One region of the Exiguobacterium sp. UBA7533 genome, then DNA from elsewhere that is predicted to be linked to it. Evidence: riboswitches for the same ligand, from Rfam matches in the RefSeq annotation. Region 1 holds a riboswitch; the other holds the start of a gene.
What was found. Region 1 has a riboswitch for lysine ahead of B2U10_RS04395 (amino acid permease). Riboswitches for the same ligand answer to the same signal wherever they lie in the genome.
Positions count from the first base shown of each region.

Region 2: another riboswitch for lysine. It lies ahead of B2U10_RS12410 (aspartate kinase); the one in region 1 lies ahead of B2U10_RS04395 (amino acid permease).

Region 1 covers NZ_DLMP01000002.1:48,257-56,565, forward strand. Annotated here, with positions in the region: gene B2U10_RS04370 (DHA2 family efflux MFS transporter permease subunit) at 1-288, opposite strand, end outside; gene B2U10_RS04375 (HlyD family secretion protein) at 301-957, opposite strand; gene B2U10_RS04380 (TetR/AcrR family transcriptional regulator) at 1,151-1,756, shown strand; gene B2U10_RS04385 (diguanylate cyclase) at 1,798-2,889, opposite strand; gene B2U10_RS04390 (MarR family winged helix-turn-helix transcriptional regulator) at 3,027-3,482, opposite strand; lysine riboswitch at 3,648-3,836, shown strand; gene B2U10_RS04395 (amino acid permease) at 3,968-5,449, shown strand; gene B2U10_RS04400 (solute:sodium symporter family transporter) at 5,601-7,361, shown strand; gene B2U10_RS04405 (hypothetical protein) at 7,422-7,604, shown strand; gene msrA (peptide-methionine (S)-S-oxide reductase MsrA) at 7,674-8,309, shown strand, end outside.
Region 2 covers NZ_DLMP01000011.1:173,300-181,608, forward strand. Annotated here, with positions in the region: gene dapA (4-hydroxy-tetrahydrodipicolinate synthase) at 1-372, opposite strand, end outside; gene B2U10_RS12405 (aspartate-semialdehyde dehydrogenase) at 390-1,382, opposite strand; gene B2U10_RS12410 (aspartate kinase) at 1,396-2,595, opposite strand; lysine riboswitch at 2,708-2,885, opposite strand; gene argH (argininosuccinate lyase) at 2,956-4,326, opposite strand; gene B2U10_RS12420 (argininosuccinate synthase) at 4,323-5,528, opposite strand; gene B2U10_RS12425 (GNAT family N-acetyltransferase) at 5,647-6,075, opposite strand; gene B2U10_RS12430 (alanyl-tRNA editing protein) at 6,072-7,220, opposite strand; gene phnF (phosphonate metabolism transcriptional regulator PhnF) at 7,349-8,083, shown strand; gene B2U10_RS12440 (LCP family protein) at 8,140-8,309, opposite strand, start outside.

The sequences.
Region 1 (8,309 bases):
TAACGCGACATTAATCAACGTTTGGTTCAAAATAGCAATGAACATACCAATCAGTAAGACCGTCAGTACTTTCGGAATACTGACGTTTTCAGTCGATACTTGTTTTGAAGGTGCTGCGACTGGTGGTGTCACGGTCATCGTCGGTTCCGTCTCGAGGGACTCCTCAAGTGTCGGTCCGTCAGTGGCCAGTGCGATGTCGGATTGACGATTCCGGCGGGCGATCCAGTTGACGCCGATGATGATCAGAATCGTGAACGCACTATATCCGAACAAGAAGGTAGTAGACATGAACGTCCCTCCTTAATCCTTATGAATGCGGACGGTCACATTCATACCAGGTCGAATGTCGAGTGATTTTTCTTGCGAGAGTGATACTTTAACTGGAATGACTTGTGCGACTTTCGTGTAGTTCGCATTTCCGTTTGAAGAAGGCATCATCGAGAACGTCGAAGCTGTCGTCATTCCGATCTGTTCCACTTCACCAGAAAGTGTCGTGTCAGGATAGCTGTCGACATATACGTCAACGGTTTGTCCGACTTTGATTTCATCGATTTCTGTTTCTTCGATGTTCGCTGTGACCCAAAGGTCGTTTAAGTCAAAACCATAGGCAAGTGGTGTACCGGCTGCGACGAAGCCGTTCTTTGTCGCCATCGACTGAACGATCGTTGCCTTCGCAGGCATCGAAACAGAAAGATCTGTTGGTTTTTGTCCAGCTTGCGCAGTCATGATGTGACCAAGTGTTGCACCGCTGTCGAGCGATTCGCCTGTTTTAGCAGACCAGTCCGTTAATTTACCAGCGCTTGGGCTAGCAATCGTTATCATTTTGCCATCGATTTTCGCATTGTCTGTTTTGACATAGCTTGTTGCTTGATCGTAATAGTAGTATCCGACGACCCCACCACCGATCAAAACGATGAGTGTAACGACATTAATGATTAGTAATTTTTTCATACTCATGAGTGTGTTAGCATCCTTTCTTGTGTACAATCGATTCAAAAAAAGTACTCCTCTGGGGGGAGGAGTAATTAATATAGTTAATTATATGGATAGTTAGATAACAAACAACCAACAATTTCCGACAAAATGTTGGAAAAATAAATGATAACGGATTCATTTTTAAAAAAGATGATGGAAAAGGAGTGAAATGCACATGAAAGAGAGCCGTGATCCACGACCAAAACGGTCACGTGACCGTATTACGATGGAATTGTTTCGTTTACTGAAGACAAACAGCTTTTCGAGCATCACCGTCAAGATGCTGACGGATGGGGCGGGTGTGAACCGCTCGACCTTTTATGCGCACTACACAGATAAATATGATTTGCTTGACCAAATCGTTGAGGAACAGATGATGGCGCTCGAACAAGCGATTCGGATTACAGGTACAGGCACCGTATTTCCGACAGTCGAACAGGTCAGTCGTTATTTTGCTCGTTTGTTCATTCACATTGAAGAAAACGAATTGTTTTACCAGACGATGCTCGTTCAAGGTCCTATCAAAACGTTCATCTCACGTTTTCTTGATACGTTGAAAGAAAATTATCGCCTCGTCTTTCGATCCCAAGTCGCAGAAGATGCGACTTTCGTCGATCGGGATTTGTTACTGAACTATGTCATTGGTGGACAGTTAGGATTATTGATTTCCTGGTTGCGAAACGGTCGGCCATATTCATCCGCATATATGGCGGAGCAATTGAGCCGGATGATCGTCTTTGGAACGGTTGAAAGCATCGGTTTTCCGAAAGAAACGGAATAAGGTCATAGAAAGAGACACTCCCGCTAGGAAGTGTCTCTTATTCAAGCTTGTCGGAAGGCAAGTTCCTTCGTATAAATCGTACTTCGGTTTCGTCCGCTTTCTTTTGAGTAATACAACGCTTTATCTGCTTTTTGTAATGCTTCTAAAGACGTATGGGAACCACTAGAATGTGCAATCCCAAGCGAAATCGTGATTTGCAGATCAGGTACGTCTGCCGTCGGGAACAGGTTGCGTGCGACCGTCATCCGAGCCAACTCTGCGATTTTTTGAGCTTCTTTAGCTGTAGTGCTTGGTAAAATGATCAAAAACTCTTCACCACCGTATCGTCCGACGAGGTCATCCGGTCGTGTTAAGGAAGCGAGTGTCATGCCGAGTTGACGTAGGACATCATCCCCGGCGTCATGACCATATGTATCATTGACGTGCTTGAAGAAGTCGATATCAATCAAGACAAGTGAATACCCTTGATCCGTTGAACCGACAAGTGACAGTGAATCATCGAGACGGCGCCGATTGGCAAGTCCGGTCAAAGCATCCGTCATCGCTAGTTTTTGTTGATACTGAATGTTTTCGAAGTGACGGCGTAATTCCGTCAGCAGTCGAAAAGCAACAAAGCCAGCCAATAGATTAAAGAAGATATAAGCGATTGAAATTTTAAAGAATGTCGACCAGCTGTTTGTTAGGATATAGATGGCAGGTAACGAATAGAGAACACCAATTGACACCAATAATTGAAAATGGCGCGTCGAGACATGAACGAATCGACGTACGATTCCGATCGTCGTAATGATTAAGACTATAATCAGTGTGGACAGATAAAAACCCTCCATTTGATCGACGGGTGTCAAAAAGTAACGTGTCCCGATGATCATTATACCGGCGACGATGGCGCTCGGGAAACCACCGAATAGCATAGCGATCGCGACTGGGATGATTCGTAAATCCACACGGGCGACATCAATCTGAATGCCATTGAATATCAACAAAACTGCAATCAGACCACAGACACTTCCCAATATGAGGCGTGTACTCCAGCTGGAATTCAGCGAAATACGTGGTCGATTCCGAAATGGTAAGAATAAGAGAGTAATCGTCGTGAACAGTAGACAAAAGTTAATGATGAATTGATTCATGATGGACAACAAATCCTCCCAACTCCCCCAGCTAACAGATTTCCATATATATACTCCAGTATACTCATCTAGGTAACGGTTAGACAGAGGTAAATGTTTAGATAAAACATAAAAAACGGTAGAAAATCTACCGTTTTTTATGAAGACGAAGTGAGCGTATCCTCATCCATCGTCAGTAAAATCTTATCGAAGACACGAATCATCGTTTCCAGTTCTTCTTCTGTTAAAGTTCCGAAGCGATCTTGTAAATAGTTTCTTCGGACGACCTCGAGTTCCCGAAAAGCACGCTCTCCGTCATCCGTCAAAGCGAGGACAATCGAGCGACGATCTTCCGTCGAACGCGTCCGTGTGACATATCCTTGTTTATAGAGCTTATCCGTTAAAGCAGTGACTTGACTCGTCGCCAGCTCAAATTGTTCCGCAAGAAGTGTCGGACGCTGGGGACCGTTTTCTGAAAGACTCCGTAAGATGAAAAATTCGCTTCGGGTTGCTGTTCCTTCAAATAGTCGATTAAGTTCACGTCGCAGGGTACGAAGAATGACACGCATTTGTTCCTCGAGTCGGTAAGTCAGCAAATCACGTTCCTGTGGCATGCAAGCAGCATCCTTTCTCTCAGTGGACTTCTATCATTTAGTGTACTAAACATATCGGATTTTTACCATCTACTACCCCAGATTCAAAAAAGGCAATTGACAATTTCGTGGCGGTTTGTGTAATATGGCGTAGTAATAACTAATTTAATTCAGTTCTCACTCAACCAGTGGGATGGAGGTTGCAGTTCTTAAGAGTACGGTTACGGATGTCGTCAAGCGACAAATGAAGTGACCTGAAAGGAAGAATTGCCGAAATCAATCATCGCTTTGAAGATGATCGATTGGGATTAGATCGAATAGGTCTAATACTGTCACAAGTCGGGTATCACTTACTTGTGGAGAGCTATCTTTCACGACGGTAGAATGAGGCGCATTCATTTTATTATGTTGCGTTCTCATCTTCCATCTGGAAGATGAGGGCGCTTTTTGTTTTTTCATTCAAAAAGTGTCCTCTCAAAAAATCTAAACAGAGAGAAGCGAACGAAATGAACAAACTAGATGTGAAACAAACAACAGATTCGACAGCCGAAGGATTAAAACGTGGATTACAAGCCCGTCATATGTCGATGATCGCCATCGGTGGGGCAATCGGAACAGGACTTTTCATCGCGTCCGGTGCTTCCGTTGCAGCAGCAGGACCAGGTGGTGCACTCCTATCGTATGCAATCGTTGGTCTGATGGTCTACTTCTTAATGACAAGTCTTGGCGAAATGGCGGCGTATATGCCTGTCGCCGGATCCTTCTCGACATACGGGACAAAATTCGTCGATCCCTCATTCGGCTTTGCCCTCGGCTGGAACTACTGGTACAACTGGGCAGTCACGATCGCAGTTGAGCTCGTTGCAGCACAAATCGTTATGACGTATTGGTTCCCGGACGTTCCTGGATTTTACTTCAGTGCCTTATTCCTTTTACTCATGATCGGCTTGAACTACTTCTCCGTTAAAGGTTTTGGGGAAGCGGAGTATTGGTTCGCCATGATTAAAGTCGTCACTGTCATCGTCTTCTTAGTCGTCGGTGTTGCGATGATTTTCGGTGTCTTTACATCGGAGCCACCAGTTGGCTTTAAAAACTTTGCTCTCGGGGATGCGCCGTTCGTCGGTGGTATTCCTGCCGTCATCGGAATCATCCTCGTTGCTGGATTCAGTTTCCAAGGAACAGAACTAGTCGGAATTGCCGCAGGTGAATCGGAAAATCCGAAAAAAAACGTTCCAAAAGCAGTCAAACAAGTCTTCTGGCGCATTTTACTCTTCTACATCCTTGCGATTTTCGTCATCGGGATGCTCATTCCGTATACGAGCCCGAACTTGGTTTCCAATGACATCACGGACATTGCCGTTAGTCCGTTTACGCTCGTCTTTGAAAAAGCAGGTCTTGCGTTCTCGGCAGCACTCATGAACGCCGTCATCTTGACATCTGTTCTATCTGCCGGTAACTCAGGTATGTATGCTTCCACACGGATGCTGTATACACTTGCTCGTCAAGGAGATGCACCAAAGTTCTTTGCAAAAGTGTCGAAAAATGGGGTACCGCGTAACGCCTTGCTTGCAACAGGAGCAATCGGTGCGCTCTGTTTCTTAACATCGATGTTTGGTGGACAAGTCTACCTGTGGTTACTCAATGCTTCAGGTATGACAGGATTCATCGCATGGCTCGGAATTGCGATCAGTCACTATCGTTTCCGTAAAGGATTCCTTGCACAAGGTCATTCGTTGAAAGATTTACCTTACGTTGCACCAGCGTTCCCGTTCGGTCCGCTGTTTGCATTCGGTCTTTGTTTCCTTGTCATCGTTGGTCAAAACTATGCAGCATTCCTTGCTGATCAAATTGATTGGGTCGGGATTGCCGCGACATATGTCGGAATTCCGTTGTTCCTTGCCTTCTGGTTAGGACACAAATTCAAAAACCGGACGTCGATTGTTCGTTACGAAGAGATGGACTTCCCAGAACATCCACGTCAATCGTAATCAACTAGCCGCCTTCTATTTATAGAAGGTGGTTTTTTGTTCCTAAAAAAGAAAACGTTTTCTAAAATATAGTTTTGAAAAAGTATAAAAAAGGAATCAATGAATACATATTTGAGAATAGGAATTTTGAAAAAGAGAGGGAGGGAGATACATGACTACATCTGAATTATTTTTTACATTAGGTTCTGCAGCATTTTTCATGTTGCTCGTTGCCTACATATCGTACCGGTTGACGCGCGGGAAAACACAAGGTGTTGATGAGTACTTCTTAGCAGGTCGAGGGCTAAGTGGCGTTTTCATTGCCGGATCGCTACTGCTGACGAATTTGTCGGCAGAACAGTTGATTGGACTAAATGGACAATCTTTCATGGGAAACATGTCGAGTATGGCGTGGGAAGTCACGGCGGGATTTGCTGCCATCATCATGGCGATTTATCTACTCCCGAAGTTTCTCGGGCTTGGTATCTCGACGTTACCGGAATACTTAAGTCACCGGTATGATGAGACGGTTCGTCGGATGACAGTCTTACTCTTTTTACTCGGATATATGTGCGTCACGATTCCTTCGATGCTTTATTCGGGTGGGATTGCTGTCTTGCAGCTATTCGATGTTCCGGAACTATTTGGTCTTAGTTATACGCAATCTCTTTGGTTAGTCGTCTGGGTCGTCGGGATCATCGGAGCAATTTATGCGATTTTTGGAGGACTACGTGCGGTGGCTGTCTCGGATACCTTGAACGGGATTGGGCTCGTCTTCGTCGGATTCTTAGTTCCGGTACTCGGCTTTATCACACTGGGTGATGGGAATTTACTTCAAGGGATGAAGACGATTGCGACTGTGCAACCGGAGAAGCTGAACGCAATCGGAAGCTCAACCGATGCCGTTCCGTTCTTCTCGATTTTCACGGGTATCCTATTTGCGAACTTATTTTATTGGTCACTCAATCAATATGTCATTCAACGTGTGCTCGGGGCAAAAGATTTGAAGGAAGGACAGAAGGGCGTCCTCATGACAGGATTCTTAAAGTTATTAGTTCCAATCTTCATGCTGATTCCTGGGATCATTGCCTATCACTTGTATGGGAACACACTAACAAGCGGTGATTTATCATATCCTCGACTCATTACGGAGTTACTGCCGGTCTCGCTGATGGGATTTTTCTTAGCTGTCTTACTCGGAGCCGTCTTCAGTTCGTTTAACTCGTTGCTAAATAGTATTGCAACACTTTTCGTCCTCGATATCTATCAGCCGGTGTTTGCGAAAGAGGCGAGTGATGAACATTTGATTCGTGTCAGTAAATGGTTCGGAACGATCGTTGCTTTAATATCTTTCGTCATCGCACCATTCTTGATGTACGCGCCGGACGGCTTATGGAGTTTGATCCGGCAATTCACAGGATTTTTCAACATTCCGATTCTCGTCATCGTATTAATGGGAATTTTCATGAAACGAATTCCGGCAATTGCGGCGAAAATCGTCATCGTCTTTCACGTGTTCGCGTATTACTTATTCGTCTTCGGTTTCAAACAACTGTTCGGCTGGGATCATGGCATTAGCTATATTCATGGGTACGGTATTCTACTCGTGATTGAAGTGCTGTTCATGATGTTCATGGGATATCGTTACCCGGTCGTCCAGTCAAGAAAGGTCAATCGACGACAGTCTGTCGAGCTCACTCCATGGAAGTTCGCGATTCCGGTCTCAATCTTATTATGCACATCCATCATTTGGACGTACGTCTTGTTTTCAAAAATCGGACTGGCTTCGACAGCAGGCATCGTATCGATTTGGTTCTGGCCGATTACGTTAGGACTTGTCATGGCAACGATCGTATTATGGCGTGTGTCGCTAAACGCTTGGGAAGCGAAGTATCGGACCTATCTCGAAGAAGAGTACCGTCAAGCCGAATAATCCTCTCGCAGAAGGCATGACATATCGGGTAAGATGAAAGAAAAACAGGAGGCGATCTTCGTGAATTACTGGTACCACTTTAAGCGTGCCTTCTTACCGATCGCATTATTGCTTGTGACGCTTGCCTTGTACCAAATGATTTATCGTTTGAATAACATCTTGTACTCGCTTGGAGGACTTCTTCTTGTCTTCGCAGCAATTTACTTCGTCATGCGTCGCCTAAAAACGAACCCAGAGGATTGAATGAGCAGGAAAGTCGAGTCCATTCTCTGAACGCGGTAAAATAGAGACATACAGAGGAGGGGAAGATAGATGGCAAAAGCAATATTTGCAGGTGGTTGTTTCTGGTGCATGGTCAAGCCATTCCATAAATATGATGGGGTAGAGCAGGTCATTTCAGGATATACCGGTGGTCATACAGAGAACCCAACTTATAAAGAGGTCTGTTCGGAAACGACAGGTCACTTGGAGGCGGTTGAAGTCACGTACGATCCGTCCGTCATTACGTACGAAGAATTACTCGATATCTTCTGGCGTCAAATCGATCCGACAGACGGGGGCGGTCAATTCAATGACCGTGGTGAATCATATCAGCCGGCCATTTTTTATGTCGATGAAGCGCAGCGTGAAGCAGCTGAACGTTCGAAAGCAGAGCTTGACGCATCAGGACGTTTCTCGCGTCCGGTCGCGGTAGAAATTCGTCCGGAAAAGCCGTTTTGGCCAGCAGAAGAATATCACCAAGATTATTATAAAAAGAACCCATTCCGCTACCAGATGTATAGCGTCGGCTCCGGTCGTGCGAAATTCATTAAGGAAGCGTGGAAGGATCATGGTAAGGAAAAAGAATTAAAGGAGCGTCTGACACCGATTCAGTATAAAGTCACACAAGAGAACGGGACAGAACCCGCTTTTCGTAACGAATACTGGGATGAAGAACGTCCAGGTCTT
Region 2 (8,309 bases), on a different contig from region 1:
ATCAGCAACTGCCGTGAAGTGTGCGATGAGACCAGCTTGTGATGTTTTATTGTAATAAGGCGTCACAAGCATCGCTGCGTCCGCACCGAGGCGTTCTGCGAGTAATGTTTTCTCGATCGTTACTGCCGTGTTGTTCGAACCCGTTCCTGCAATGATGGGTACTCGTCCTGCCGTGACCTGAACGGCAGTCGTCAGTAGTTGTTCGAATTCCGTATTCGTCAATGTCGAGCCTTCTCCTGTCGTCCCTCCGACGACAAGTGCCTGAATCCCTGCTGCGAGTTGTTGCTCGATCAAGCGTTCGAATACATGTAAATCCAACTCGCCTGCTTCATTAAATGGTGTGACGAGTGCTGTACCTGCTCCTTTGAACATGAAGAACTCCTCCTTTTTTATGAATGAATCGACTGTTCGATCGCTTGGCGTGCAACTTGTACGGCGTTCGACGCAGCACCTTTTCGGATGTTGTCAGCTACACACCAAAGATGGAACGTGTTCGCGAGACTATCATCTTGTCGAATCCGACCGACGTAGACGTCGTCCGTCCCACTCGCATCGAGTGGCATCGGATAGCGTGTATTCGCGACATCATCGACGAGGACGACGCCGGGTGCGTTTTTAAGTGCTTCACGGATTGTTGCAACCGTCGTCGGTTGTGTAAACGTGACATTGATTGCAACCGAGTGAGAGTTCGTGACCGGAACCCGGACACACGTCGCACTGACAGGCAATGCTGGAAGATTGAAGATTTTTCGTGTTTCATCAATCATCTTCTGTTCCTCTTTCGTATAGCCGTTCTCAAGGAACACATCGATATGCGGCAAGATGTTATCGTGAATCGGATGCGGATAATTGACAGGTTCTTCTCCGCGCGCCCCACGCGCCAAGTCCTCGATCCCTTTTTGACCAGAACCCGATACTGCCTGATACGTCGTGTAATTGATCCGTTCGAATCCCAGTGACTGGAGCGGTGCTAAGGCGACGACGGATTGAATCGTCGAACAGTTCGGATTCGCGATTAAGCGATCCATCGCTTGAATTGCTTGTGGATTAACTTCTGGTACGACGAGTGGAATCGTCTCCTGCATCCGGAAGGCACTTGAGTTATCGACGACGAGTGTTCCATTTTCAGCTAGTAAAGGGGCATATTGTTCACTGATCGTTCCGCCCGCTGCGAACAGCGCGACATCGATACCGTCTTCCGTAATGTTCGGTGTCAACGCTTGAATCGTGATGTCTTCTCCTTTGAACTGTACCGTGTTCCCTGCTGAACGAGCAGAAGCATAGGCGGATAAGCGGCTGACCGGGAAATCCAGTTCTGCGAGTACTTGTAACATTTTTTGACCGACGGCGCCGGTTGCTCCAATGACGGCTACATGATACATGCTGTTTTCCTCCTTATAACTCGAACGCGTTTGCAATCGCTGCAACCGTCCGTTCAATATCTGCTTGTGCAATCGTATACGAGATGCTGATTTCTGATGTCGTGACTTGATAGAACGGGATGTTCTCTGCTCGGAAGATCGCGAACAACTTTGAGGCAACACCTGTCGCATCCCGCATCCCGATTCCGACGACAGACAACTTCGCGTGCTGATCGTGGCGATCGACCTTGACTGTCGTGAAGCGATCCATAATATCTTTCAATGCTTCGTCGAGGAACTCTTCCTCGTCGAGTGGACAAGAGAACGATAAGAAGATGTCACTGTCGAACGTCGTTTGACTGATCATGTCGATATTGACGTGACGGTTCGATAAGAGTTCGAAGATATCGGCTACTGCTGCATTCGTTTGCGGTACGTGTTTGATTGATACCGTCAAGACGTTCTTCGTGACACTGACACTCGTCACCGCTTTTTGTTCCATTGTTTCCGTCGCTTCCATGATCCATGTTCCCCTTTTCGATTCAAGTGTTTTCCCGACGAAGATGTGTACGCCGTATTTTTTTCCTAGTTCGACACTTCGCATTTCCATGACCTTCGACCCGAGGGCGCTCATTTCCATCATCTCATCATACGAGATATGTGGAATCGGTTGAGCGGCGGCATGGATTCGCGGATCAGCTGTATAGACACCGTCGACATCGGTATAGATTTCGCACCGTTTATCAAGGACTGCCGCAAGGGCAACTGCCGTTGTATCCGACCCACCTCGTCCGAGTGTCGTCACGTCACCAAGTTCGTTGACACCTTGGAATCCGGCGACGATGACGACATCGTACGTTTCGAGTTTTTGTCGTAACAGATCTCCATCGATCTGTTTGATCTTACTTTTCGTATGCACGCCCATCGTGCTGATTCCTGCTTGAGCGCCTGTTTGCGATAACGCTTTGACACCGAGCGAGTTGAGGGCGATGCTGAGTAATGAAATCGTCTGTTCTTCTCCGATGGCAAGCAGTCGATCGAGTTCTCTTCGCTCGGGGCGATCCGTGATGGCTTGCGCCTGAGCGATCAAAGAATCTGTCATCTTGCCCATCGCCGAAACGACGACGACGAGTTTTTCACCTTCGGCTGCGCGACTCTTCAAATAATTCGCAATAGACTGAATCTGTTCGACAGTCGCAACCGAGCTTCCACCAAATTTAAGTACAGTTGTCACAATCCTATCTCCTTTGTCCCGATACAGAAAAAAACGACGGGCCGGTAGGAGCGTTCCTACGGCCCGTCGTTATCACGATCGGACAAACGAAGACAAAGTCATTCGTTCTTTTACGTAAGATAGCGCTCCGAAACATCGGTTTCGGCAGTACAACGGATCTTAACCGTTGTACCAGCAAATAAGAAGAAGCATCTTCTCGTTCACTTCGGCGGACTTCCCCTTTCACATCATTCAGCATGCTTGCCTTCAAGAATGATGCTACTCATGTCATCCGCGCCTCTATCTGTCGGTTGTTAGTTACAGTTATAGCAGACATCTTTTGTTAAATCCAGTCATTTGACTGATTTTTTTCAAAATTCGTCAATTCGCAAGATGCTGTTTCGCGAGTTCGAGTTGCTCCGAAACGGCAGCAAACCCTGTACCGCCGTAGCTTGTCCGGCGTGCCACTGCTTGAACCGGATCGAGGAGCGGATAGACGTCTTCTGTGATATCAGGATGGAACGTTTGATACGTCTCGAGATTCAAGTCCTTCAGGAAACAACCGTTCTGCACACAGTAAAGGACGGCTTTCCCTACGATTTCATGCGCTTCCCGGAACGGTATGCCTTTCGTTACAAGGTAGTCGGCGAGTTCCGTTGCATTCGAGAAGTCTTGCATTGTCGCCTTCTTGAGCGCTTCGGTCTTAAACGTCGCGGATTCAATCATTCCGGTGAAGATTTGAACGGACTTGAGAACGGTATCTGCTGTATCGAAGACCCCTTCCTTATCCTCTTGCATGTCTTTGTTGTAAGCGAGTGGTAATGCCTTCATCGTCGTCAAGAAGCCCATCAGGTTGCCGTAGACGCGACCTGTTTTTCCACGAATCAATTCAGCAAAATCAGGGTTTTTCTTTTGTGGCATCATGCTTGAGCCTGTCGAGAAGGCGTCAGACAACTCGATGAAGCCGAATTCTTGCGACGCCCAGATGATGATTTCTTCACAAAAACGTGAGAGATGCATCATGACGGTCGAGGCGATTCCGAGATATTCAATGACAAAGTCGCGGTCGGAGACAGCATCGAGACTGTTCGGATAGACCGACTCAAAACCGAGCAACTCGGCAGAACGGAAACGGTCGATCGGGAACGTGGTCCCCGCGAGCGCGCCTGCCCCGAGTGGTGATTTCCGAATTCGTTTTTGATTGTCCGTCAACCGTTCGACATCACGTTCGAACATCCAGAAATAAGCGAGCAAGTGATGCGCAAGCGAGATTGGTTGTGCCCGTTGCAAATGCGTATACCCCGGCATAACCGTCTCGATATGTTGCTCAGCTTGTTCCGTAATGACCGATTGGAGCTCGCGTAATGCCGTCGTCAACGCTTCGACATGCTGCTCCATCCATAGATGTAAATCGGTTGCGACTTGATCGTTTCGGCTCCGTGCCGTATGCAGTTTCCCTGCAACTGGACCGATCTGTTCCGTCAACAAACGCTCAAGATTCATATGAATGTCTTCGTCCGCTAATGTGTAGGAATGGTCCTTTAACGTCGCTTCGAGTTGCTTTAATCCTTGCTGGATTTGTGTCCACTCATCTTGAGCGAGAATCCCTTGTTCAAATAACATCTGTGCATGTGCGAGACTGCCTTTCAAATCAACGCTTGCTAATTTTTGATCGAACGTGATTGATGCTCCGAAGGCTTCCGCTTGAGCGGAAGCACTTTCCGTAAAACGTCCACCCCAGAGTTTGGTCATTTCGTTACACCCGCCTGACGATGTACACTCGCATGCGTTGAAACGGCAAGACCGTGTAATTTGATGAAGCCTTTTGCTGCTTCATGATCGAATGCATCTTCTTTCGTGTACGTCGCAAGTTTCTCATCATAAAGCGAGACAGCCGACTGACGACCTGTAACAGTTGCATTTCCTTTGAACAGTTTAACGCGAACTTCTCCTGTAACGTCCTGTTGTGTTGCCGTCAAGAAAGCTTTCAAGCCTTTCGTCAATGGCGCATGGAAGAGACCGTTGTAGATTGTTTCTGCGTATTGTTTGCTGAGTAATGGTTTGAAATGCGCGACGTCCTTCGTCAATGTAATCGTCTCGAGTGCAGCGTGCGCTTTGAGTAAAACAGTTGCGCCTGGGCACTCATAGACTTCCCGCGATTTGATACCGACGAGACGGTTCTCGACGTGGTCGATCCGTCCGACCCCATGTGCTCCAGCGATGATATTCAGTTCCGTAATCAGTTTCGCTAATGGATACGTCGTCCCGTTGATAGAAACTGGAACACCTGCTTCAAAGCCGATAATGACTTCTTCTGCCTGATCCGGAGCGTCTTCTGGTGCTACCGTCAACGCATATGCGTCTTGTGGTGGTTCTGTCCATGGATTTTCTAGGACGCCACATTCATTACTCCGTCCCCAAAGGTTCATGTCAATCGAGTATGGGCTATCGAGGTTGATCGGGATTGGCACATTGTTTTCTTTCGCGTAGGCGATCTCTTCTTCCCGTGACCATTTCCATTCCCGAACCGGTGCGATGACTTCGAGTGACGGATCAAGTGCCGCGACCGAAACTTCGAACCGGACCTGGTCATTCCCTTTTCCGGTACATCCATGTGCGACCGCCGTTGCACCATATTCATGCGCGACTTCGACGAGTTTTTCTGCGATCAACGGACGCGAAAGCGCTGAGATCAACGGATAGGCATTTTCGTAATGGGCGCCATATTGAAGTGCTGGCAAGACAAAGTCTTGTGCGAATTCTTCTTTGACATCGAGAACGATTGATTCGATCGCACCGACGAGGAGTGCTTTTTCCTTGATGACGGATAAATCTTTTCCTTCTCCGACATCCATGCATAAGGCAATGACATCATAGTCCTTGCTCAACCATTTGATGGCTACTGATGTATCGAGTCCCCCAGAGTACGCTAAGATTAATTTTTGTTTTGACATGTATAATTCCCTCCTGGTTTTTAATTCATTTGTCTGTATAAAAATTCATTATGAATTATATATATACATAGAAAACAAAAAAAAGAAACCCTTTTTGCAGGATTTCTTTCAAAATAACTTACATTTTCTTCTCCATCGTCCGGTGTGGAATGCCCGCATCGTCGAATTCATCGGAGACGATCGTATAACCAAGACCTTGATAAAACGGGATGGCTTGGACTTGTGCACCGAGTGTCAGCAGTTGTTTTCCTTCACGTCGCGCGATACGTTCCATCGCCTGCATCAACTCACCACCGTATCCTTTTCCTCGGGCTGTCGACAGCGTCGCCACACGCTCCACCTTCATCCGTTGGTCGTCATATGGTCGTGTGCGACCCGTTGCAACCGGTCGACTCTGTTCATCGAGGACAAGCAGATGAATCGCTGTTTCATCATGTGTATCGTATTCAAGATGACGTGGTACGCCTTGTTCCTCGACGAAGACACGCTCCCGGATCATCCGAACGGCTTGATGTTGTTCTGCTGTACGTACTTGAATGACTGTCATAACTGATATTCCTCCCGTAATCGATCGACATATGCCATCGCATCATCCCGATTCGTAAATTGTGCTTGTGCCTGAACCGCACTTCCTCCACCTCGTCCATTGAATGCTTGGACATGCGCTTTAGCGAACTTCCCGAGATGGGGTTCCCCTGGACTACTCATCAGTAACTTGTTTGTCGTCCCATTCCAGACGACGCCGACGCGTCCCGCTTCTTGGATCGCTTTAGCGAGTTGCTCGGATGCTTTGATTTCTTCATTCAGATGTTCAAACATCAGAATACCTTCTTGTTGTTCTAAAGCTTGAGCGAGCGTGAATGTTGCAAGTTGTTCCTGGGCGTGTTCGACCTGTTTCGTTAAGCGTTTCTGTTCTTCTTGTAACGCTTGAACGGCTTCTAGCATTTGAACCGGCTTGACTGACAAAGCTTGCGCCGCTTCCCTCAAGGCGTGACGTTCTGACTGAACAAGTTGGTATGCCCGTTCCTTTGCGACATAGGATAGACGAATGTTCCCACGAATCCGTTCGACCCCAGTAAAGAGAATCAACTCGAGCTGTGCCGTCGAATCGAGATGCGTCCCACCACAGGCACTATAATCAAGTGTGCCGATTTGAACGACACGAATTCGTCCTTCGACTTGTGGTGTTTTTCGTAATGGTAGACGTAGGACTTCCTCCTCGTCATATTCAGTCGCCGTGATCGGTAATCCTTGTTCAATCACATGTCGTAATCGTCGATCCAGCTGTTCTTGTTGAATAGTTGTCCATTCAGGTGTCTCGATATCAAGCGTCGAAACCTCACTTCCCGTCCGAAAACTAAGCGTTTTGATGTTCGATTCATCGTGTAAGATCGCAGAGATGACGTGTTGTGCCGTATGTTGCGCCGCATGATCAATTCGGACTGCATCATCTATGATCCCGGTGACGTCTCCTGTGAGCGGATTCGCCAGTTGATGCCAGACGACACCGTCTTCGATTTGAACGTCAAGGACAGGTTGGTTGTTCAATGTTCCACGATCCGCTGGCTGTCCACCGCTCTCCGGATAAAAGTAACTTTTCTCTAAAGCAACCCAATAGCCGTCTACTTGTTTTGTCGCACGAAGGGATGTCTGAAAGGTTCGGACATCGGATTCTATTTGTTCGGGGCGCATGCCTCGACCACCTTTCTCTGTCAGTTTCACTCTGTATTATGCCATATTTCATCCAGAACCGTTTGTCGGCTTGCCTTTTTCCTAGTACACTAGACGAAAGACTACCGATCGCGAAGGGACGAAATGCCGTGATTCAGCACATCAATAAAAATTCACCACTCCCCATTTACTATCAAATTGAAGCTGCCTTAAAACAACAAATCGAAAGCGGCGTCCTTCAACCTGGAGACTTGATTCCGTCCGAGCGCGAATTCGCCGAGGCCCACCAAATTAGCCGAATGACGGTTCGTCAAGCCATTTCAAACTTGGTCAACGCTGGTTACTTGATTCGTCAAAAAGGACGAGGAACATTCGTCGCGAATAAAAAAATCGTCATGCAACTTTCCGGTTTGACGAGTTTCTCGGAAGAGATGGAACATCTTGGACTAGAACCGACGAGTGCGCTCCTCTCCTATCAAATCATCGACGCGTCGATGACGATCGCAAATAAGCTCCGGATTCGTGAAGGCGCATCCGTATATGAATTGAAGCGTTTACGTATTGCTGATGAGCAAGCTCTTGCTCTTGAGACTGTCTACATCCCAGAGCAACTCCTGCCTGGACTCGATCAAGACGTCGCGACCGCATCACTTTATGCATTTGCTGAAGCGAGTGGATTAAACCTCGGACGTGCGAGTCAAACGTTTGAATCACGTCTCGCGACAAAGGAAGAAGCGAGTCACCTTGGCTTGTCGACCGCTTCGCCTGTCTTATCCGTCGAGCAACTGACGTATCTCGCGACGGAACAACCGTTTGAATACGTCATCTCTGCTTACCGAGGAGATCGATATACCTTCACTGTCGAAATGGAACGCCAACGTTGAAAAACCCCTCGAACCGCCGTACTGTGACGGTGATTCGAGGGGTTTTCGTGTATAGATTACTGCGCAGGGATCGTTTCTGTCTCTGGTGCTTGTTCTGTCGTATCTTGTACAGCATCCGTTTCATCTGCGATCGGCTTGACTTCTTGACCTTGCATCGCTTTCGCTAAGTTGCTCTTCACTTGTTCCAGTTGATTCGGATCGAGGTGGTATTCCCATTTCCCGCTAA